DNA from 2 places in the Massilia sp. SYSU DXS3249 genome. Region 2 is predicted to be linked to the other one. Evidence: predicted binding sites of a transcription regulator. Region 2 holds the regulator's gene; the other holds the start of a gene.
The links. The regulator FliA, encoded in region 2, starts transcription of late flagellar genes. The targets are predictions, from matches to a motif close to CTAAAGTTTNNNNNNNNNNNGCCGNTA.
Positions count from the first base shown of each region.

Region 1: the regulator FliA is predicted to act here: its motif matches at 6,583-6,609, upstream of ACWCIA_RS21990 (flagellar protein FliT).

Region 1 is NZ_JBSIPX010000027.1:12,071-23,678, reverse strand. Features, by position in the region: gene ACWCIA_RS22030 (AAA family ATPase) at 1-687, shown strand, start outside; gene ACWCIA_RS22025 (general secretion pathway protein GspB) at 689-1,492, shown strand; gene mobB (molybdopterin-guanine dinucleotide biosynthesis protein B) at 1,518-2,054, shown strand; gene ACWCIA_RS22015 (YjfB family protein) at 2,074-2,274, shown strand; gene ACWCIA_RS22010 (DUF883 family protein) at 2,480-2,764, opposite strand; gene ACWCIA_RS22005 (RNA-binding S4 domain-containing protein) at 2,868-3,080, opposite strand; gene fumC (class II fumarate hydratase) at 3,170-4,564, opposite strand; gene ACWCIA_RS21995 (FimV/HubP-related protein) at 4,624-5,844, shown strand; gene ACWCIA_RS21990 (flagellar protein FliT) at 6,251-6,532, opposite strand; gene ACWCIA_RS21985 (M1 family metallopeptidase) at 6,841-9,498, shown strand; gene ACWCIA_RS21980 (M13 family metallopeptidase) at 9,529-11,595, shown strand; gene ACWCIA_RS21975 (class I SAM-dependent methyltransferase) at 11,599-11,608, shown strand, end outside.
Region 2 is NZ_JBSIPX010000002.1:239,630-251,237, forward strand. Features, by position in the region: gene flgB (flagellar basal body rod protein FlgB) at 1-144, opposite strand, end outside; gene flgA (flagellar basal body P-ring formation chaperone FlgA) at 304-1,008, shown strand; gene flgM (flagellar biosynthesis anti-sigma factor FlgM) at 1,136-1,435, shown strand; gene ACWCIA_RS03335 (flagella synthesis protein FlgN) at 1,442-1,909, shown strand; gene ACWCIA_RS03340 (M35 family metallo-endopeptidase) at 2,202-3,245, shown strand; gene ACWCIA_RS03345 (hypothetical protein) at 3,354-3,590, opposite strand; gene ACWCIA_RS03350 (M35 family metallo-endopeptidase) at 3,977-5,089, shown strand; gene ACWCIA_RS03355 (hypothetical protein) at 5,161-5,652, opposite strand; gene motD (flagellar motor protein MotD) at 5,820-6,560, opposite strand; gene ACWCIA_RS03365 (flagellar motor protein) at 6,562-7,305, opposite strand; gene ACWCIA_RS03370 (RNA polymerase sigma factor FliA) at 7,287-8,015, opposite strand; gene ACWCIA_RS03375 (MinD/ParA family ATP-binding protein) at 8,032-8,871, opposite strand; gene flhF (flagellar biosynthesis protein FlhF) at 8,864-10,270, opposite strand; gene ACWCIA_RS03385 (hypothetical protein) at 10,487-11,071, opposite strand; gene ACWCIA_RS03390 (hypothetical protein) at 11,379-11,608, opposite strand, start outside.

The DNA.
Region 1 (11,608 bases), on a different contig from region 2:
GCGGCCCGGGTGACACCAGGCGCCGCGCCGGCCGCAAAGGGCGTGGTGCTGGCCGCCGCCAGGCCGGCCGCGGGGCGCGCGCCGGCAGTCCTGGCGCTGGGCCGCGCCGACGAGGCGGCGGCACTGCGCGCCCTGGCCACGCGCTGGGGCCGCGCGCTGCCCGAGGGCGCGCCCTGCGAGATCGCCTACCGGATCGACCTGCGCTGCCACCAGGGGCGCGGCGGCATCTTCGAACTGCGCCAGCTCGACCGCCCGGCCGTGATCACGCTGCGAGAAGGGGCGGCTACGCGTTACGCGGTGCTGGTCGGGATGGATGCCACCGGCGTGACGATCGACACCGGCCGCCAGCGCGAGCGGGTCGAGCTGGCGCAGCTCGCGCCGCGCTTTACCGGCGAGTACACCACCTTCTGGAAGATGCCGCGCAACTTCCGCGACCAGCTGGCGCTCGGCGACCAGGGGCCGGACGTGGACTGGATCGCCGCCCGCCTGGCCGAAGCCGGGCGCACGCCTGCGCCGGCCGCGCAACGGCCGTTCGATGCGCGCACCCAGGGCCAGCTGCGCGCCTTCCAGCAGCAACAAGGCTTGACCGCGGACGGCGTCGCCGGCCCGCGCACCTATATCCGCCTCAACCAGCTGACCGGGGTGGAGGAGCCGCGCCTGCTCGCCGCCGCCGGGACGGGACAATAAGATGTCGTACATTCTCGAAGCACTCAAGAAGGCGCAAGCCGAACGCCAGCTGGGCCATGCGCCGGACATCCACACGCCCGCGCCCGTCCATGTGCCGGCCAGTGCGGCGCCGGCCAATCGCAAGCCTTTGTGGATCGGGCTCGGGGCCGGCGCCCTGATCGCCGCCGTCGCTGCCGGGCTGGCCTGGCGCGGGAACACGCCGGCACCAGGGCAGCCGGCCGTGCTGGCACAGGCCGGGAGCGGTCTGCCTGCCGCGGCGACGCAAGCGCCGGTTGCGCCGGTTGTGCCCGCACCAGAGACCCAACCGGAGAGCACACCGGCCGCGCCGGCGCCTGTCCCCAGGAACGAGCCGGTTGCCGCGCCGGCCCCGGCGCCTGCCGTGCCTAAGGCCGCCCCTGCGCCAACGCCCGCCGTGTCGAAGCCTGCGCCAACTCCAGCGCCCCGGCCTGCCGCCGCGCCACCCGTCGTCGCCGTCCCGGAGGCCGCGCCGCAAGCGGTCTACCTGCCGGCGCCGGCCCCGGCCCGTGCTGCGGAAAGCGCGCCGGTGGTGCGCGCGCCTGATCCGGTTGCCGAGGAAAACCTGCGTACGCTGCAGCAGCTGCCGGAAGCGCTCCAGCGCGAGGTGCCGAAGGTCGCCGTCGGCGGCTACATCTATTCGCCGAATCCGGCCGATCGCCTGCTGTTGGTCGACAAGATGCTGCGCCGCGAGGGAGAAGAGCTGGCGCCTGGCCTGGTGCTGGAACGCCTGATGCCGAAGTACGCGGTCATGAATTACCGGGGCACCCGCTACCGTGTCGCTTACTGATTCCCGGATAGGGCAGGCCGGCCCCGTGTTGGCCGTCGTCGGCTGGTCGGGCAGCGGCAAGACGACGCTGCTCGAATTCCTGGTGGGGCAGCTGGCCGCACGCGGGCTGCACGTGAACATCGTCAAGCACAGCCACCACGACATCGAACTCGAGCCGCCGCACAAGGACAGCGCGCGCCTGCGCATGGCTGGGGCGGCCGAGGTGATGATCGCCTCTCCCTACCGCTACGCCATCCTGCGCGAGCTGCGCGGCGAACGCGAACCGCCGCTGGCCGAGCAGCTTGCCCGCCTGGCCCCGGCCGACCTGACCCTGGTCGAAGGCTACAAGTGGGAACCGCTGCCCAAGCTCGAGGTCTTCCGCCCGGCCCTCGGCCGCGCGCCGCTCTACACCGACGACCCGCTGGTGGTGGCGGTGGCCTCGGATGCGCCGCCGTCCATGCCGGGTGCGGCAGGGCAGGCCTGGCTGGACCTGAATACGCCCGACAATGTTTTGACGTGGCTCATCGAATGGATGGGGCTGGACGCTCAAGTTCCTGGAACGCCTGCCGTTAACGGAGGATAACCCTCATCAGGAGTCCACCATGGATGTCGCCGCGATCGCCAAGTTGTCCACCACCATTGCCGAAACGGGCAACAAGCAGGAAGTGGCGCTGACCATGCTGAAGAAACAGCAGGACATGCAGAAGTCGATGGCCACCCAGATGCTCGACGCCATCCAGCCGCCGCAGCCGATCCAGAATTTGCCGGCGCATCTGGGGAATACGATCAATACGACTGCCTGAATCCGGCCGTGGCCGAACGTGGCCGGGCGGTGTGCGAAGTTCAATGCCGCGTGGAGTCGGGACTCCACCCTACGAAACCAGCTGATCGTAGGGTGGAGTCCCGACTCCACGCGTTTTCGTGCCTACGCATACCCGAGCGGGTATCAAAAACAGGAACGTAAACGAAACGCGGCGCCTCTCGGCGCCGCAGCAGCGCTGGAAAAACTCAGTGGAAAGCCCGCAAGACGCGTGCTTCGCCGGTCAGGTCGGCATAACGCTCGTTGGCCTGGCGTGTCGCCTCCATCATGCGACTCAGCTGGGCGTCTTCGAAGCGTTCGAGTTCTTCGTTGGCCGCGTTGAGCGCCATGGCGAGCTTGGCGCGCGCGTTCTGGTACAGGACGCTGGTGTACTGATCGGTGTTTTTCAGCAGCTCTTCCGCGTTCTCGATCACGAGGCGCAGATCGCCGATCAGCCGTTCCTGGGTTTGCGGGTTATCTTGCGGGGTTTCCATTGCCGTCACCTTAAGCCGGTTGGTCACGCTTAAAATATAAACAAGGACCACCGGTCGCGTTTGTCTGCGCGCAAACGTGTGCCGTAGAGGCCGGCAGTCCCGCCTACTGCACCGAGATCCGCACGTCGCCTACGGTGACAGTCTGTCCGGTGCGAATCTTTGCGGTCTTGCGCAGCTCCTGCTTGCCATCGACCGACACCGCGCCGCTGGCCACCATGTTCTTGCCGGCGCCGCCGCTGTCCACCAAGCCGACCAGTTTCAACAGCTGGTTGAGCTCGACGAACTCGGATGTCAGTTCGAAAGTTGTCTTTTGCATACTATCCTCGGGAAAAATTGTGGGGCGCACGCTTGGCCTCGCATGAGTGGCGAAGGGGAGCCAGCCGGCGCGCGGCGGCTCCTTATGGCTCAGGCCGGATCGGGCCGCGTCATGTCCATCGGAACGATCCACTGCCCGAACTGTTCCTCGCTGACGTGGCCCGATTGCAGGGCCGCTTCGCGCAGCGTGATGCCTTCGTGCTGCGCATGCTTGGCAATCTGCGCGGCGCGATCATACCCGATGTGCGGCGCCAGTGCGGTCACGAGCATCAGCGAGCGCTCCATGAGCTCGCCGATGCGGCCGTGGTTCGGCTCGATTCCCTTGGCGCAATGCTCGTCGAAGGAACGCATGCCGTCGGCCAGCAGGCGCGCGCTTTGCAGGAAGTTATGCGCGATCATCGGCTTGAACACGTTCAGCTCGAAATTGCCCTGCGAGGCGCCCACCGTCAGCGCGACGTCGTTGCCGAACACCTGGCAGCACAGCATCGTCAGCGCTTCGCACTGGGTCGGATTGACCTTGCCCGGCATGATCGAGCTGCCCGGCTCGTTTTCCGGGATCGTGATTTCCCCGAGGCCCGAGCGCGGGCCGGAAGCCATCCAGCGCACGTCGTTGGCGATTTTCATGAGCGCCGTGGCCAGGGTCTTGAGGGCGCCATGGCTGCTCACCAGCGCGTCGTGGCCGGCGAGGGCGGCGAACTTGTTGGGGGCGGTCTTGAAGGCCAGTCCCGTGCGCGAACCGAGTTCGGCGGCGATGCGCGGCGCGAAATCGGGATGCGCGTTGAGGCCGGTGCCGACCGCCGTGCCACCCGCCGCCAGCAACAGCAGGCCGGACAGGGAGGATTTGATCGCGCTTTCCGCGAACTCGAGCTGGGCGACATAGCCGGAGAATTCCTGGCCCAGGGTCAGGGGCGTGGCGTCCTGCAGGTGGGTGCGGCCGATCTTGACGATGTCGGCGAAGTCGCGCGACTTCACCTGCAGGGTGCCGCGCAGGCGCGCCAGCGCCGGCAGCACGTCTTTCGACACCGCCTGCGCCGCCGCCACGTGCATCGCGGTGGGGAAGATGTCGTTCGAGGACTGCCCCATGTTGACGTGGTCGTTCGGGTGCAGCAGGCGCGCTTCGCCGCGTTCGCCTCCCATCAGCTCGGAGGCGCGGTTGGCCAGCACCTCGTTCATGTTCATGTTGCTCTGGGTACCGGAGCCGGTCTGCCACACGGCCAGCGGGAACTCGTCCGGATAACGCCCCTCCAGCACTTCGTCGGCGGCCGCGATGATGGCGTCGGCCTTGTCGCGCGGGAGCTTGCCGAGCGAGCGGTTGACGGCGGCGGCCGCGCGCTTGACCTGGGCCAGCGCGGCGACCAGTTCCGGCGCCATCTTTTCGGTCGAAATATGGAAGTGGTGCAGGGAGCGCTGGGTCTGCGCACCCCACAGCCGCCCGGCCGGAACCTCGATCGGGCCGAAGCTGTCTTTTTCTATCCGGTTATCCATGAGCTTGTCCTCTTGTTTATTTGGCGTCTGAGCTAAAGAGTGTAGCCGAACACCCGTTAATGACGCTTAGGCACCACATTTCCCTTCCCATGCCGATCCGCGCTTCTCACATCACTGCCAGCCTTCTGTTCGCCTGCGCCGCCGGTACCCATGCCGCCGAACTGGGCGAGGCGAAGATGCAGTCCCACATCGGCCAGCAGCTGGTGGCGGACGTCGAGCTGACGATGATCGAGGATGCGGGGACGCCGGTCGGGGTGCGCCTGGCCCATCCCGACGTCTACCGGGGCGCCAACATCGCCATGCCGGCCGTACTCTCCGGCCTGCACCTGAATGTGATGCGCCAGGGCGGCCGCCAGTTCCTGCACTTAAGCACGCTCAAACCGGTCGAGAGCCGCCACCTGCACGTCTACCTCGAACTGGTCGATGGCGGCCAGCGCACGGTGCGCCTGGTGACCTTGTGGCTGACGCCGGATCCGAGCCCGGCGCCGCCTCCTGTGGCCGCGCCCACGCCGGCCGTCGCTGCGCCGCTGCCGGCACCAGTCCAGGCCGCATCGCGCCGGAGCGTTCCCGTGGCGCGTCCCCAAGCCGCCTTGCATGAGGGCGAGGAGTACGTGGACGGGAGCGCTTCGGCCGCGCCGGTGCGCAAGCCGGTCGCCAAGGCCATGGCACCCGTCAAGGCAGCGCCTGCCAGGAAGCCGGCGCCCATTGCGGCTCCTGCGAAAGCGCCGGAGGCGCCCGCCGCCTGCACCCCGCAGCCGGCCGATGCGCAGCTGAACGCCTGCACCGCGCTGGGCGAAAAGAATGCCGCCCTGCACGACCAACTCGGCCGGCTCGAAGCAAAGATGAAGGGGCTGCAAGTCGCGGCCGGCGCGACGCCGTCGCCCACGCCTGCCGCCGCTGCGCATGCCGCCGCCGCACCTGCCGCGCCACCCGCACCGAAAGGCGCGCCGCGCATCCTCAAGGCGAAGAAGGCGCCGCCGCCACCGGAGCCGGAAACCCCATGGGGCCTGATCGGCGGCGCGCTGGCGGCCGGCCTCGCGCTGGCGGGCCTGGCCGTCGCACTCCTGCGCCGCCGCAAGCGTTCGAGCTTCGGCAAGATCCCGAAAGAGCACAAGCCGGCGAGGCTGCATCGCATGGCAAAGGCATCGGAGCCGGATGCGCCTGAGGGCGTGCCGAAACCGGGCTTCATGGCCTCGGTGAAGGAGCGCCTGATGCCGGGTAACCGCAAGCAGGCGGCGCCGGAAGCGGTCGAGCCGGCCCTGGAAAACGCCGACAGCTAGCCCGACAGGGGACGCGCACGAATCAGTCTACACAAGTTAAAAATTTGATATATACTGGGTTCGTTGGTTGTCAAAACCACAAAACGGAACAGAGGCCGGCGCAGCCACCACCGATAGCGTGGCGCGGGTACCGGATGTACGTCGCAAGATGCCTGTTTCCGGAAGCGGTCACGTTTGCCAACAGCGGCAGCGGACGCCGGATGCAACCGGCAAAGAGGCAGCACCAGGTTTCTGGTGTTGCTCTCCGAATTCATGCGATCGGCTTCACGCCGGTCGCAGCAGGAAGGCGCCTCCGGGCGCCTTTTTTGTTTTGTGCGCCGTGCGTCGATGCGCCGGTGTTCAGGAAAAAGTTTTAGGCAATAAAAAAAAGCGCCCGCAGGCGCTTTTTTCATGATGAGGGCAGGGCTCAGTGCGCGCACATGGCGCGGTCCAGCTGGCCCATCCAGGGTTCGGTGATGTCGCGGATGGCGCGGTCGTTGGCCATGATCTGCTTGAGCAGGTCGATCTTGCGCAGGCGCTTGGCGCCCTCGAGTGCCGGCACGCCGGTCGCGGCGGCGGATGCCTGAGTAGCGCATTGCGCCTGCAGGCTGTCGAAGCCGTTCCAGTCGTCCGATTGCGCTGCCGCGGCCATCTTGCCGGTCAGGCCAGCAATGTTTTCGTACATCGAGAGGACTTCGTTGGAGGTCATGGCAGCTTCGCTGGTATTTTTTTTCGGCCGGATTACCGGTTGTCCTCCTTTTACGGCAGGGCTTTCGGGAACTTTAGGGTTGTCCGCAAAAATAGTTGAAAATTTTTTCCGGTAGTCGAAAAGGGCGCGGCGGCCTGCGCAAGAGCCCGGCTTTACCGGGGATCGCATACTGCCGGGATTCTGCATTCCAGCGCCGTTTTATGCCGTCTGTCGCAATCCCGGCACCGCCTCCCACCGGTTCTCCTAGAGTGCGTGCTGGGTTGCTGCGCCAGGCGCGGCATCCGGCACTTACAAGAAAAGAGGAAATCATGAGAGACCACCGAGCATCGCGCGCCGTCACCGCCGCCGCCGCGACTGCGCTGGCCCTGGCCGCCGTCCTGCTCCCGGCGACCGCCCAGGCCGAAGCACCGTTTTCGTTCGCCGCCACGCCCGGCAAGCTGCCCAAGGACGTGATCCCGCTGCTGTACGACGCGCATTTGGTGCCGAATATCGCCGACGACACCTTCAGCGGCAGCCAGAGCGTCGAGATCGAGGTGCTGCGCCCGACCAGCCGCATCGTGCTCAATGCCGCCAACCTCACGATCGAGGGCGCCACGCTGTCGCGCGCCGGCAAGGGACAGCAAACGCTGCAGCCCATCCTCGACGAGAAGCAGGAAACGCTCGCCTTCCAGCTCGACGAAGCGCTCGCGCCGGGACGCTACACGCTGGCGCTGCGCTTCCGCGGCCAGATCAACCGCGAGGGGCGCGGCCTGTTCCAGGTCCGCTACAAGGCGGGCGGCGCAGACAAGAAACTGGTCGCCACCACCATGCAGCCCTCGGACGCGCGCCGCATGCTGCCGACCTGGGACGAGCCGGCCTTCCGCGCCCGCTTTAAGCTGACGGTCGACGTGCCGGCCAGCTTCAAGGCCTATTCGAACACGCCGGTCCTGACGCAGGAAACGCTGGCCAACGGCCTGCAGCGCATCTCCTTTGCCCCGACGCCGAAGATGCCGAGCTACCTGGTAGTGCTGGTGGCGGGCGAAATGGAGCGCGTCTCGGCGCGCCAGGGCGGCGTCGAGATCGGCATCGTCACCACCGAAGGCAAGCTGGGCGCGACCGCCTTCCCGCTGGCCGCCACCCGCGATCTGCTGCGCTACTACAATAATTACTTCGGCCTGCCGTACCCGCTCGCCAAGCTCGACCAGATCGCGATTCCCGGCGGCTTCAATGGCGCGATGGAGAATTGGGGCGGCGTCGTCTACAACGAGGCGACCCTGCTGTATGACCCGAAAAAGAGCCCGGAAGACGTCAAGAAGCTCACCTTCGAGATCAACGCGCACGAAGTGGCGCACCAGTGGTTCGGCAACCTGGTCACCATGGCCTGGTGGGACAACCTCTGGCTCAACGAAGGTTTTGCCTCCTGGATGGCGGCGAAGGCCACCGAGCGCTTCCACCCCGAGTGGCGCCCCTACCTGGACGGCATCGTCGAGCGCGAAAGCGTGCTGAACCTGGATGCGCGCAAGACCACGCACCCGATCCAGATGCGCATCGACAACGAGGAGCAGGCCGCCAGCGCCTTCGATGCGATCACCTATGTGAAAGGCCAGGGCTTCCTGCGCATGCTCGAAGACTATGTTGGCGAGGCCAAGTTCCGCAAGGGCATCCGCGCCTACATGGCCGCCCACCAGTACTCGAACACCACCTCGGCCGACCTGTGGGCGGCGATCGAGGCGGCCTCGGGCAAGCCGGTCGCGAAAATCGCCGCCGACTGGACCACCCAGCCGGGCTACCCGCTGATCACGGTGTCGCAAAGCTGCGAGGACGGGCGGCGCAAGGTCACCCTGTCGCAGGAGCAGTACCGGCTCGACGAGCCGGCGAAGGAAGAGCGCCTGTGGAGCGTGCCGCTGCAGGTCGGCACCGTCAATGGCCGCGCCTGGACCACGCTGCTGACGAGCCGCAGCACGACGCTCACCCAGGGCAGCTGCAGCGGCACGCTGGTGGTCGATCCGGACAGTGTCGGCTTCTTCCGCATCCAGTACGACCGCGCCAGTTTCGATGCGCTGGCGGCGAACGCCCGGCAGTTGCCGGACCCGACCCGCCTGAAACTCCTGCTCGACGCCTGGAGCCTGGTCGCGGCCGGGCGCGCGCCGCTGGCCAGCTACCTGAACCTGGTCGACAAATACGGCGACGAGCCGCGCCTGGCGGTCTGGGAATCGATCCTGTCCAACCTCGGCACCCTGGAAAACCTGGCGCGCGGCGAGCCGGAAAGCGCCCTGATCCGCGGCTTCGTGGCGCGCTTCGTGCAGCCCCGCTTCGACAAGCTCGGCTGGGAAGAGCGGGCCGGCGACACGCTCGAGGAGCGCCGCCTGCGGCCGTTGCTGGCGGGTGCCCTGGCGCGTGCCGGCGATCAGCGCGCAATCAGCGAAGCGCGCGCGCGTTTCGCCCGTTATGTGAGCGACCCGTCCTCGATCAGCCCGGAGATGCTCGATTTCGTGGTGAACACCGCCGGCCGCTATGCCGACGCGCCCACCTACGAGGCGCTCGGGCGTGCATTGGCGGCGAGCGCGACCGACGAGGAACGCTACCGCATCGGCGGCGCCATGACGCTGGTGCAGGACCCGGCGCTGGCGGCCCGGACCCTGAACATGGCGCTGTCGCCGCAGACGCCGGCCAACCTGGTCGGCAGCATCGTCAGCGGCGTCGGACGCCAGCATCCGGACCAGGCCTGGGCCTTCGCGGTCGCCAACCGCAAGGCCCTGATCGCCAGCAGCGACGCCGTGGCGCGCAACCGCGCCATCGCCAGCGTCGTCGCCGGCTCCGCCGATGTGCGCCACGCGGATATGATGGAACATTACGTGGCCCAGAACTTCGGCCCGGATGCGCTGGTCGAAGCCCAGCGCGTCGGCAACGGCATCCGCGTGCGCGCGGCGCAAAAGGCGCGCCTGCTGCCGCAGGTGCGCGCGGCCCTGGCGAACCCGCATCCCTGATATAGACCGATCACGAGAAAAAGGACGAGCATGAAGATCCGTTTGACCTCATCGACCGCCGCCGTTGCGCTGGCCCTCTACGGCAGCTTCGGCCTGGCCCAGGCCCAGGACGCCACCAAGATCGCGCCGCCGATCGAAAAACCCGCCGCCGCCAAGCCGGCGAACATGACCGTGCTGCCCGGCGACGACTTCTTCGCCTATGCCAACGGCGAGTGGCTGGCCAAGACCGAGATCCCGGCCGACCGCGGCTCCTGGAGCGCCATGGGGGCGCTGGCCGAAGAGACCAACACCCGCATCGCGAAGATGATCGAGGAACTGGGCGCCGACAAGAATGCGAGCGGGGAGGCGCGCAAGGTGGCCGATTTCTACGCCGCCTACATGGACGAGGCGGGCATCGACAAGCGCGGCCTGGCCCCGATCAAGCCTATGCTGTCGAGCATTGCGGCAATCAAGGACAAGGCGGCGCTGGTGCGCGCGCTGGGCGCCTCGCTGCGGGCCGACGTCGACCCGCTCAACGCCACCGACTTCTTCACCGAAAACCTGTTCGGCCTGTGGGTGGCGCAGGGCCTGACGGACCCGTCGCGCAACCTGCCGTACCTGCTGCAGGGCGGCCTCGGCATGCCGGACCGCGCCTACTACCTGGAAAACAATGCGCGCATGGCCGAGCTGCGCACGAAGTACCAGCAGCACATCGCCGCGATGCTCAAGCTGGCCGGCTTCGACAAGAGCGAGGAACGCGCCGCGCGCGTGTTCGAACTCGAGCTGGCGCTGGCCCAGACCCACGCCACGCGCGAGGATTCGGCCAACATCCAGAAGTCGAACAATGTCTGGACCATGAAAGATTTCGCCGCGAAGGCGCCGGGCGTGGACTGGACCGCCTTCTTCAAGGCGGCCGGCCTGTCCGGCCAGGAACGCTTCCAGGTCTACCACCCGAGCGCCGTGACGGGGGCGGCGCGGCTGCTGGGGAACGCGACGGCGGCCGACGTCGCCATCTGGCGCGACTATCTCGCCTTCCACAAGCTCAACCAGTACGCCAGCCTGCTGCCCAAGGCTTTTGCCGACCAGCGCTTCGAGTTCAACGGGCGCGCCCTGACCGGCACGCCGCAGCAGTCGGTGCGCTGGAAGCGCGCGCTGGCCGCGACCAACGAGGGCATGGACGAGGCTGTCGGCAAGATCTACGTGGCGCGCTACTTCCCGGCAGAGAACAAGGCGCGCGTGCAGGCGATGGTGGCCAACATCATCGACGCCTTCAGCCGCCGCATCGAAAAGCTCGACTGGATGGCGCCGGCCACGCGCGCCCAGGCGCAGGCCAAGGTCAAGGGCATGTATGTGGGCGTGGGCTATCCGGAGCGCTGGAAGTCCTACGAGGGCCTGCAGGTTGCCAGGGACGACGCCTTCGGCAACGCGGTGCGCGCCGAAGACTTCCGCTACAAGCAGGAACTCGCCAAGCTGGGGCGCAAACCCGAGCGCACCGAGTGGGCCATGCCGCCGCAGCTCGTCAATGCGGTGAACCTGCCGCTGCAGAACGCGATGAACTTCCCGGCCGCGATCCTGCAGCCGCCGTTCTTCGATCCGAAGGCGCCGGACGCCGTCAACTATGGCGCGATCGGCTCGATCATCGGCCACGAGATCAGCCACAGCTTCGACGACCAGGGCGCCCAGTTCGACGCCCAGGGGCGCCTGCGCAACTGGTGGACCGAGAAAGACCTGGCCCACTTCAAGGAGGCATCGAACAAGCTGGTCGCCCAGTACGGCGCCTATAAACCCTTCCCGGACCTGGCGGTGAACGGCCAGCTGACGCTGAGCGAAAACCTGGCCGACCTGGCGGGCCTGGCCGCGTCCTACGACGCCTTCAAGACGACGCCATCGGGCAAGACCGCCGAGGCGGACCGCCAGTTCTTCACCGGCTTCGCCCAGGGATGGCGCACCAAGATGCGCGAAGCCTCGCTGCGCCGCATCGTCCTTACCGACGGCCACGCACCGGCGCAGTACCGCACCTACATCGTGCGCAACCTGGACCCATGGTACAAAGCCTTCGACGTCAAGCCGGGGCAGGAGCTCTACCTGGCGCCGCAGGACCGGGTGCGGATCTGGTGAACCATGACTGAGG
Region 2 (11,608 bases):
GGCGCTGGCGAAGTCGATGTCGCGCGCCTTGAAGTTCGGGGTGTCGGCGTTGGCGATGTTGGACGCAATCAGTTCCTGGCGCTGGGCGCGCAGGGACAGGGCCGTTTCGTTGAACCGTAAATAGTTGTCGAGTTTGCCGATCATGCCGCCTCCGGGCTGATTTCTGGTTGGGACAGCGTGAATCATACGTTTGAGCAACACTTGCCCATCGATTGATTAAGCCCCCCAAACCCCGGCTATTCAAAGTTTCACTACGGCATCAACAGGCCTAAGATGGCAGCCATCACAGAAGGGCTTCCGTTCATGTCCAGGCATTTCACGTCATTTTTCTTACTCCTGCTGGCCGCGCCCTTGGTGCAGGCCGCCCAGCAACTGGTACCTGCCGGGCGCCAGGACGGCGCCGCGCTGCGCAAGATCGCCGAACAATACCTGCAGACCCAGAGCGCCGGGCTGCCGGGCAAGGTCACGGTAAAAATCGGCGCGGTCGACCCGCGCCTGTCGCTGGCCGCCTGCCCTGCCCCCGAAGCCTTCCAGCAGCCGGGCGCCCGTCCCTGGGGCAAGACCACGGTGGGCGTGCGCTGCACGGCCCCCAGCTGGACGGTATTCCTGCAGGCGCAGGTGAGCGTGCTGGCCGATTACGTCACGGCCAGCGTGCCGCTGGCCCAGGGCCAGGCCATCGAGGCCGGCCAGCTGGCGACCATGCAGGGCGACATCGCCGCCATGCCGAACGGGATCATCACCGACATGGCCCAGGCCATCGGCCGCACGCCGACCGTGTCGCTGCCGGCCGGCACCCCGCTGCGGCTCGATTCGCTCAAAAGCAAACCGGTGGTGCAGCAGAACCAGGCCGTGCGCATCGTCTCGCGCGGCGAGAATTTCTCGGTTTCGGGCGAAGGCAAGGCGATCGGCAACGCTGGCGAGGGGCAAGTGGTACAGGTGCGCACGCCGCGCGGCGCCATCGTCAGCGGCACGGCACGGGCCGGCGGCATCGTCGAAGTAAGCCTGTAAAAACCTGGCAAAAATAGAATTTAAATAAACTTCCCGATTTGGCGATCTGCGCTAAAGTTTGGCGGTGTACAGCCGTTACACACTGCAGATCCCGGAGTTCCTGCTCCGAACAGAGAAGGATAGTGCTGTGAAAATTAACGATACCCTCAAAGGCGCGCAAGCCCTCCAGCAACCGAACACCACGGCAGCCAATGCCAAGCAGGCCGAAAAGGCCGCGGCAACGGCCGCCCCGACCCAGACGCAGACCGACAGCGTGCGCCTGTCGTCGGCCAGCGCCACCGCCGGCAGCAGCCAGGTGTTCGATGCCAAGAAAGTGGAACGTATCAAACTGGCGATTGCCGATGGGCAGTTCCAGGTCAATTCCGAAAGGATCGCGGACGGCTTGCTCGATACCGTGCGCGACCTGCTCCATTCACGCAACAGATAAACGCCCATGACCAGTCCGAGCACGACCCTCAGCCTTGAATACCAGCACATCGACGCGCTGGTGGAACTGATGAAACAGGAGCAGCAGTTCCTGGTAGCGGCCGACGCGGACGGACTGGCACAACTGACCTCACGCAAGGCGACGCTGGTGCAGGAACTGGCGCAACTGTCGCGTGAACGCCATGCCGCGCTCGGCAAGGCCGGCTTCGCCGCCTCGGAAGCGGGCATGGAACCGTGGCTGGTCACGCAAGGCGACGACGCGGCGCGCTCCGCCTGGACCCAATTGCTGGCGCAAACCGCCGAAGCCAAGGAACTCAACCGCGTCAACGGCCTGCTGATCAACCGGCAAATGGCGCACAACCAGACCGTGCTCAACGCCCTGCGCACCCCGACCGCCGGCGCCGAGTCGACCTTGTACGGCGCCAAGGGGCAGACCTTCGGCACCGGGCCGTCGCGACGCTTCGTGACCGGCTGAGTTTTACCGGATTTCCTCGATAACGGCCGCCGATGCGGCCGTTGTTGTTTCGTAGGGTGGTCGGCTCCACCCGGGCGTTTGCTGGAACGCGGCTGTTGCGCCGCCCACGCGTTCAACCTCCATATGAAACCTCGCGTCGCCTCACCTGCCGGTTGAACGCGTGGGCGGCACACACGCCGCGTGCCGGCATATTTTTGGGTGGAGCCGACCACCCTACTCTTGCCGTAGCGCAAGCTCAACGGGCACTAACAAGCCCACAGTATTCCTCAGTCATCACCCGACGGAGGAATCCATGCACACCCCCAAACACCTCGCCGCCTGCGCCCTGCTGGCCGCCGCCATCCCCGGCCACGCCCTGGCCGACATCGCCGTTACCATCACCCCCGACCGCGCCGCCCTCGGCAAGCGCGACGAGGTGATGGTGACGGTCACGTTCTCCAACGTCGGCGGCACGCCCGAGCGCCTGCTGAAGTGGCGCACGCCTTTCGTGGCGCCGGAAGCGGCGCTGTTCGAGATCACCCGCGACGGCCAGCCCGTGCGCTACCTGGGCCGCAAGGTCAAGCGCGCCGCGCCGACGGACGCGGACCCGCTTGAGTCCAATTATTTCGTGCTGGCGCCGGGCGAAAGCCGCAGCGCCCGCGTCGAACTGTCGAGCACCTACGACATGGCCGTCACCGGCGCCTATTCGGTGCGCTACCGCGTCCCCACCCTGGCCGGCAGCGCCAAGGCCGTCGGGGCGGTCCGCACGAACTCCGCCGCCATCTTCATCGAGGGCCGCATGCCGCGCGGGATCGCGTCCCCCGCCCTGGCGGCGCCGTCCGGCAGCGGCCTGAGCTATGCCCAGTGCTCGAACGCCCAGCAGGACACGATCGCCAGCGCCATGGCGGCCGGTACCGAGATGGCCGGCGGCGGCCTGGCCTACCTGAGCAGCGGCAAGGAGCAGGCCCAGCGCTACACCAACTGGTTCGGCGCCCTCGACGCCGGGCGCCAGGGCACGGTCACGAAGAACTTCACGGCCATCAAGGACGCGTTCGAGAACAAGCCGGTGAAAGTCGACTGCGGCTGCGACGAGGATTATTTCGCCTACGTCTACCCGGCACAGCCCTACACCATCTATGTCTGCAAGGCGTTCTGGACGGCGGCGCTGACCGGCACCGACTCGATGGGCGGCACCCTGCTGCACGAACTGAGCCACTTCGACATCGTCGCCGGCACCGACGACCACGTGTACGGGCAATCCGGCGCGGCCGAGATGGCGCGCACGTCGCCCGAGCGGGCCGTCAACAATGCCGACTCGCACGAGTATTTCGGGGAGAACTCGCCGCCTTTGAACTGAGCGGCTAGGGTGTCCGGCCATGCCGGGTTCCAGTGATCGAACAGTCACCGGGCGTGGCGGCACGCCCGGGCGATCCGTGAGATATTGGCCATGACTTGGCCAGCGGTATCAGAAGTGGTGCGTTGCCTGCCTGGCTGCGGCGCGCGCTGCAAGCCAGTTCAGGGCATCCTGCTTGTGGCAGCTGGGGATATTGTCGTCTTCGAGGGCTTCACGGACTTTCGACTCCGACTGCCGATCTAGCAGCGCATTGAAGGCGCTGCGCGTGTAGATCCTCGGCGTGGCTCGCTGTTCTTCATATGCTCCGAACGGGCCACCAGCTGCAGAAGGGGTGAATGCAAAGCTCATGCTTATCTCCAGATGTACGTGGAATTAGTTATTACTTGAAAAACTGTAGCATATATGAAGTGCGTATTTTGGGTGAGTTTGTTGCTGTGCGTCAACATTTCTACTGCATAGGCCAAGATTGAAGCGTTGCTCGCGAGAATGTGCTAGTTTTCATTCTGTCTAATTAGCACGACTCGGGTTCAGACGCCAGTACCTGATTGAGCAAAATGCATGATTGTTACGTTTTCGCAAATCGTGCAAGACACTATCCGAAATGCATTGCTACCAGCTCATGTTTTAATCAGTATGTGGGTGGGTTTTCGTTAGATTGAAGTCAAGTTTTGGGCGAAAACTCATCAAAAATAGGCTGCGATGCAGCCAAAACATACTACATACGGAGAAGACACATGAGCTGGAACAGCATCTTGAAGTCGGCATTCGGTATTGCAGCCCTGAGCGTCGCCGTCGGCGCGCAGGCAGGGTCGAACGGCGTGACGGTGACGGTCGTGCCCGAAAAGGCGGCGCTCGGCGCGAGCGACGACGTGCACGTCAACGTCACCCTGACCAACACCTCCTCTTCTCCGCAGTATGTCCTGAAGTGGCGCACGCCCTTCGAGGGCATGTCGGCTCCCCTGTTCGACATCACCCGCGACGGCGCGAAAGTGGCCTACACCGGCGCCCTGATCAAGCGCGCCAAGCCGACCCAGGCCGACTACTACCTGCTGAAACCAGGCGCTTCGCACACGGTCAAGGTCGAACTGTCGGCCCTGTACGACCTGAGCGTGACGGGCGACTATGCGATCCGCTATCGCGCCAGCTCGCCGGACCTGTTCATGGGCAACAAGGGCCGCGCCGGCGGCGACGTCAGCGCAGCGGCTGCGGACAACGGCGTCGACCGGCTCGAGTCGAACGCGGCGTCGGTCTACATCGAAGCCCGCCTGCCGCGCGGATCGGAATCGGAAATCATGCAGGCGCTCAAACGCGGCGACGCCGGCGGCACCCCTGCGCCGATGGGCCTGAGCTACTCGAACTGCACCGCTTCGCAGCAGACCACGGTGGCCTCGGCGATCTCGGCGGCCAAGACGATGAGCAACAGCTCGGTGACCTACATGGGCAAGACCACGATGGGCCCGCGCTACACCAAGTGGTTCGGCACTGTCACCTCGACCCGCCAGGCCCGCGTCAAGGCGAACTTCACGGCGATCAAGGACGGCTTCGACAACAAGAACGTCGTCGTCGACTGCAAGTGCAACCAGAACTACTACGCCTACGTCTATCCGACCCAGCCGTACAAGATCTACGTCTGCAAGGCCTTCTGGAATGCGCCAATGACCGGTACCGACTCGAAGGGCGGCACCCTGGTGCACGAGATGAGCCACTTCGACGTGGTCGCCGGCACCGACGACAACGTCTACGGCCAGAGCGGCGCCGCCAGCCTGGCGATCAGCAATCCGGACGCCGCCGTGGCGAATGCCGACAACCACGAGTATTTCGCCGAGAACACCCCGGCGCTGAACTAAATACCTGGAAATAAAAAGAAAAACCCCTCTGGCCAGTTGGCGGCCAGAGGGGTTTTTTATCGCTTTCGGTTTTATTTTCCGCTGTAGACGAAGGACGCCGGCCGCGCCGGGAATTCCACAAGGGCGTCGGGGCGCTTGGGGTCGGCCAGCACCGGGCCGGCGTAGCCGATGTTGTAGGTGTGCCGGCCGGGCTTGAAGGCGTAGCTGTTGGTGATGTCGATCGTGTTCGTCAACATCTTGCCCGGTTCGAGCGGCTGGTAATCCTCGGCCGTCAGCGCTGCGCGCTTGACCATTTTTCCCGTGTAGGAAATCGGCCGGTTATCGAAACCGCGCACGTCGAAACGGCGTCCGGTCAATTCGTGTTCCGCCGCCACTTCGCGCGGGATCCAGACCGTGGTCTTGCCCTGGTTGATCACCGTGAGTTCCACGACGACCTTGCCTGGCGAGGTTGCGACATCGATGCTGTGCTTCACGCTCACAGTCGGTTCTCCGGCGCCCGCAATCAGGGGCATGAGGCTCGCCGCACCGGTCAGGGCGGCGAGAAGGAAGGGTCTGCGCTGCATGTTCAACTCCATATGGTCGTGTCACGCATTGTGGGGCCAGATGAAGCGAAAGCCAAGGGTAGGGTGGACGGGTCCCCCGTCCACGCGTTCAACCGGCGCAAGATTATCCGAGCAGGCCTTTCAAACGTGATTTGAACGCGTGGACGGGAAACCCGTCCACCCTACGCTTATCCCTGATCAGGCACCGTAGCCAGGATCGTCACCGCCACCCTCCGATTGCGCGACCTGCCCGCCTCATCCGTATTCGGCGCCAGCGGCTGGTTCGCGCCATGCCCTACCGCCGTCAGGCGTTCCGGAGCGATCCCGCCCTCGATGAACAGGCGCACCACACTGCTCGCGCGCACGCTCGACAATTCCCAGTTCGACGGATAAGCCGAATTCGCAATCGGCAGGTTGTCGGTATGCCCCTCGACCTCGATCGCATGCGCTTCGCCCTTCAGCAGCCCGGCCACCGTGCCGAGGGTCGTGCGCGCGTCGCCGCCGAGCGCGGCCTCGCCTTCCTCGAACAGCACGCTGGCGTTGATGTCGACCTTGACGCCCTGCCCGGTTTGCGTGACGCGCACCTTGCCGTCTTTCACCAAGGGCGCAAGCGAGGCGTTCAGCTGGCGCGCGAGCGTATTCAGGCGCTCGCGCTCGCGCCGTGCGGCCTCGGCACGCTTGCGCGCAATCAGGTTAGCGAGGGGAAGCGGGTCGATGGGGGAGCTGGCCTGCGGCACCTGCGGCTTGCCGCCGAAGGCATCGCCCAGGGCGTCCGACAGCGCCCGGTACTTGCCGGTGTTGACGACGGAGATCGCATACATCACGACGAAGAAGGCGAACAGCAGCGTAATGAAATCCGCGTAGGAGATCAGCCAGCGGTCCTGCTGCTCGCCGCCGCCCTCGAGCTCGTCGTATCGTTTGCGCGCCATATCAGCGCTGCGCCAGCAGGCTGGCCACGCGCTCCTCGACCACGCGCGTGTGGTTGCCGCTGGCCAGGTCGTGGAAGACTTCGAGCAGGATTTCGTACTGCACCACCTGGTCCGACACGATGGCCTTCAGCTTGTTCCCCACTGGCAGGAAGAACAAATTCGCAAGCCCGACGCCGTACACGGTCGACACAAAGGCGACCGCAATCCCGGAGCCCAGGCGCGACGGGTCGGACAGGTTTTCCATCACGTGGATCAGGCCCAGTACGGCGCCCAGGATGCCGATGGTGGGCGCGTAGCCGGCGGCCGCTTCCCAGATGCGGGCGGCCTGGCGCTCGGCGAATTCGTAGGCGCTCACTTCCGCCTCCAGCAGGCCGCGGATCTTGTCGGGATGGACGCCGTCGACCACCAGCCGTAAACCCTTCTCGACGATCGGATCCTTGGTCTTCATGAACTGCTCGAGCGAGAGCAGGCCGTCGCGCCGCACCGAGTGGCTCCACAGGGCAATCTCGCGCGAACGCGGCTGGCGCGTGTCCTTGGGCGGGAAGAACACCCAGCGCAGCATGCGCATGCCGCGCTTGAAGGTGCTCGCCTTCGATTGCAGCAGCACGGCGCCAAAGGTGCCGACCACCACGATCGCAAAGGCCGCCGGCTGGAACAGCGAGGCGAACCGGCCGCCGTCGAGCGTATGCCCGACGAACAGGCCGGCGAGGGCCAGCGCCAGGCCAATCAGGCTGGCGAAGTCCACAGCTTTTCCTTGAGCGAAGCGCGCAACCTGGCCACGGCCTGCGTGTGCAGCTGCGACACGCGCGACTCGGACACGCCCAGCACGGCGCCGATCTCCTTCAGATTCAGTTCTTCCTCGTAGTACAGGCCCATCAGGATCTTCTCGCGTGGCGGCAGGCCGTCGATGGCGGCAATCACGGCCTGGCGGAAGTCGGTGTCGAGCAGCGCGCGCAGCGGGTCGTCGTCGTCCACCGCATAGCGGTCGAGGAAGGAGTCGTTGCCGTCGTCGTCGTGGAAATCCTCGTAGTACACGAGCTGGTGGCCGCCGCCTTCGAACAGCATTTCCTGATAGTCGGCGAGCGAGACGTCGAGCGACTTGGCGACCTCGGTCTCGGTCGGCGGACGGCCCAGCTTCTGCTGCAGCGACGTCATCGCGGTCTCGACCTTCTTCATGGTCTGGCGGGTGCTGCGCGGCATCCAGTCGTTGCTGCGCAGCTCGTCGACCATGGCGCCGCGGATGCGCAGCACGGCATAGGTCTCGAACTGGGCGCCGTGGTTGTCCTCGTAGCGGTTGATGGCATCGAGCAGGCCCATCATCCCGGCCTGGATCAGGTCATCAACCTCGACCGACGGCGGCAGCTTGGCCTTCATCTGGTGCGCAAGGCGCTTCACGAGCGGGGCATGCTCGGTGAGCAGGTGGTTCTTGTCCGCTTTCCCTTTGACGGTATACATGCTTGTGCTTTTTTTCTCAGGAACCAAAATGCGCGCCGCCGCTCTGACGCTCCAATCTCGCCATGCCCGGCAGGGCGAAGCGTCCGGCGAGCCGGCGGAAGGCCACCGACGCCCCGGCCAGCGGGAAGGCATCCACCACGGCACGCCCGAGGCGCGCGGCGCGGTGCAGGTATTCGTCGGCCGGTACCGAGCCCATCGAACTTAACGTTACCGCTAGGTAACGACTTGCTGCTGCCGACATATTATCGTAAACCACCTTCGCCTCTGCCTCGGAGGCCCCGGTGACCAGGATGCCGAAGGGACGGCGGCCGAATTCCTGGGCCAGGCGCTTGATCAATGCATAGGCATTCGTGATCGAGGTGGCGCTGGTCGAGACCTGCACCACGATTTCCGATTCGGCCAGGGCCGGCAGCGCAAAGCTGCCGTCGCGGTTCAGTTCGCCATCGACGATGACGATGCCGCCCTGCCCTTTCACCAGCACATCAAAGGTTTTCGCGAGGCGCCGCGCCTCGTCGGTGCCGGCACGCGGCGTGTCGCCGTCGCGCGACAGCAGCGCCACCGAAAAGCCCTGGGGTGCGCCCTGCACCACCTGGTTCAGCCCGCATTCCTGGCGTGCCACCTGCAACAGGCCCGCATGGCGTTCCATCTCGAGGCGGCGCGCAACGCCGTAGTCGCGCACGGTGGTGTCGACGATCAGCACTTCGTTGCCGGCCTGCGCCAGCGAGGCGCCGAGGTTGACCAGCATGGCGCCCTTGTCGTCGCTGGGCGTGCTCGATAAAAAGGTGACGACGCGTGGCTTGGGGCCGGCCAGCATCCGGCGCAGGCCTTCGGCCTGGTCGAAATCGAAACTAGCCACAGTGCACCCCGCGCAGGCTCTCGTCGCGGTGGCTGGTGCCGACCATCATCAGCGGCAGGTCGGCATCGTCGAAGGCGGCGGCGGCCTCGCGGCGGCTGCGGAAGGCGCGGTCGACCAGCATCGCGCGGTCGGCCAGGTGCAGGTCTTCCGGCACGCGCTGGCCGTTGGAGATGTAGTGCAAATTCAGTTTTTGGCGGATCACCACGTCGAGCACGTTGCCGATCGAGGCGGCTTCGTCCAGCTTGGTCATGATGCAGCCGTGCAGGCCGCTGCCCTGGTAGGCGCGCACGACTTCGGCCAGGGTTTCGTTGGTCGAGGTGGCGTTCAGGCACAGCAGGCGCTTCACATCGGCGCCGGCGCCGGCCAGCATGGCGACCTGTTCCGTCACCATCTGGTCGCGCTGCGACATGCCGATGGTGTCGATCAGCACCGTGTGCTTGTTGCGCAGCTCTTTCAGGGCGATGCGCAGGTCGGCCTCGTCCTTCACCGAGTGCACCATCACGCCCAGGATCTTGCCGTAGATGCGCAGCTGCTCGTGGCCGCCGATACGATAGGCGTCGGTGGTGATCAGGGCCAGCTTTTCCGGACCGTGGCGCATCACGCAGCGTGCGGCCAGCTTGGCGGTGGTGGTGGTCTTGCCGACGCCGGTCGGGCCGACCAGGGCGAACACGCCGCCCTTGTCGAGCAGGTTGTCTTCGTCGGCCATCGTCGTCAGGTTACGCGCCAGCACGGTCTTGATCCAGCGCATCGCCTCGGCGGCGTCCTTATTCGCCGGCATCTTCTCGACCAGGTAGCGCGCCAGCGAAGCCGAGAAGCCGGCGGCCAGCATTTCGCGCAGCACGGCCGCCTTTTGCGGCTCGCGCTGCTGGGCGCCGCCGAACGACAGCTCGGCCAGCTGGGTTTCCATCAGGCCGCGCATGGCGCGCAGTTCGTTCATCATGCCGCTCATTTCGGCGGCGGCCGATTCCTTGGCCTGGGCGATGGCGGCCGACATCATCGAGGTCATCGCGGCCATGTCGAAGGCGGGTTCGGCCTGCGGGGCGCGACGGTTGGCGTAGCTGTGTTCGGGGATGAATTCCGGTTCCGGCTGCGGCTGTGGCGCACGGCGCGCATAAACCTGCTCCGGCGCTGCCGCTGCGGGCGCGCTGCGGCGGTTCACGAAAGCGGGCGCTTCCGGTTCGAAGGCGTGCAGGTGGTCGAGGCGCGGCTGCGGCTGGGCCATCTCGGAATCCGGGGCCGGGGCGGCCAGCGAAGCGACGTCGTCGTTGTCCAGCGCAAGGATCTCGACCACGCCGTCGACCGCACGGTTGGAAAGGATGACGGCGTCCGGCCCGAGCGCATCGCGCACCTTGCGCAAGGCTTCCCGGGATGTTGCCGCTGTAAATTTCTTCACATTCATCTTATTCTCCGTACCGCTTCAGTCATGTCGGGACGATATTGCCCGTTTACAGGAGAGATTATTGACGATGCCGTGAAGCAACCATCGGGGGAAAAGGATGGGGAAAGTGGGTTAATTCGATTTGGAGCATGGCACTAGCGGGCGCAGCCTGGCCGGCAGCGAGCTCCACCGACCAGGACCGGACATTTGTCAGGACGTGCGCGCATCGACGAAGCCTCAAGGCGCCGACGCTGCCGCCACCATCGGCTGATCCGTTCCCAGCTTGAGTTTTTCCTCGCGCGCCGCGATTTCGCGGTCTGCTTCTTCATAGACACGGGTGCTGTGGAGCCACCATAAGACGCCTGCGATCACGCCGGTGCCGATCGCGACTGTCGGGGCTGCGGACGCCAATACCATCAGGTTGTTGACGGCGGCGCCGCCCCATATCGCACTGCTCGTCTTGATGACCAGCCGTTTTTCATTTTTCGGCAGACGGCCGGCAAGTTTGACCAGGCCGATCTTGGCGCCAGTCAGCGCGACTAGGCCGAGCGGCGATGTCGACACCAGCGGATTCATCTCGATCGCCCCAGCCGACAAGGCGAGGCCAGTACTCACGCCATCGACCATGGCGGACTGCATTGCGTTCTTCTCGAGCCGGCTGATCCGCTTTTCCGGAGATACCTGCTCGCTTGCCAAATCCTCCGATGCCAGCGATGCCGACGTATTGTTGGTCGCGCATCCCACGAGTGTGGACGCAGCCAGCAGGATGGCGGCACCCGTCCTGGCAAGGCGGTGTTGAAGTACGGCGCACAGATTAGACATGATCCAACTCCTCACTAAGGTGGTTCGGTTAAAGACCACTAGTTTTGGCAGTTGTCAGCAAAGAAAAACTTGCGACTTTTTATATTTATTTTGTTAACAAAATCTACGGTACCACAGCGTTGGAATTGATGAGCGTACGGGAGCCAAGCTCAAGCGTCTTGCCGGTGCAGGGACGAGCAAACACAAGATTTCGGCCGATTTCCTTGTCCTGTGAGCAAGGATCGGCGGCGATCGGCAAGAGGTGTGTTCGCGATCGAAGCTGTGTTGCTTCGGATGACGCCGGCCATGGGGAATGGCCGGCCTGGTGTTACCGGAAATAGTGCAGCAGGGATTCCTTCTGATAGCGGTCGCTGCCGGCGTCCGCCTTCTTGATCGACTCGAACCACAGGGCCGCCATCTTGCGCTGTCCCTGTTCAGTGAAGGTACACGCTCCCGTACGGTACTCGCTTCCGAGCGTGCTCGTATGCGGCCCCTGGAAACGGTTGAAAATCGGGTTGGCTGCCCGGCGCAGCTGGGTGTCCACGTCCGGTCCGCCGA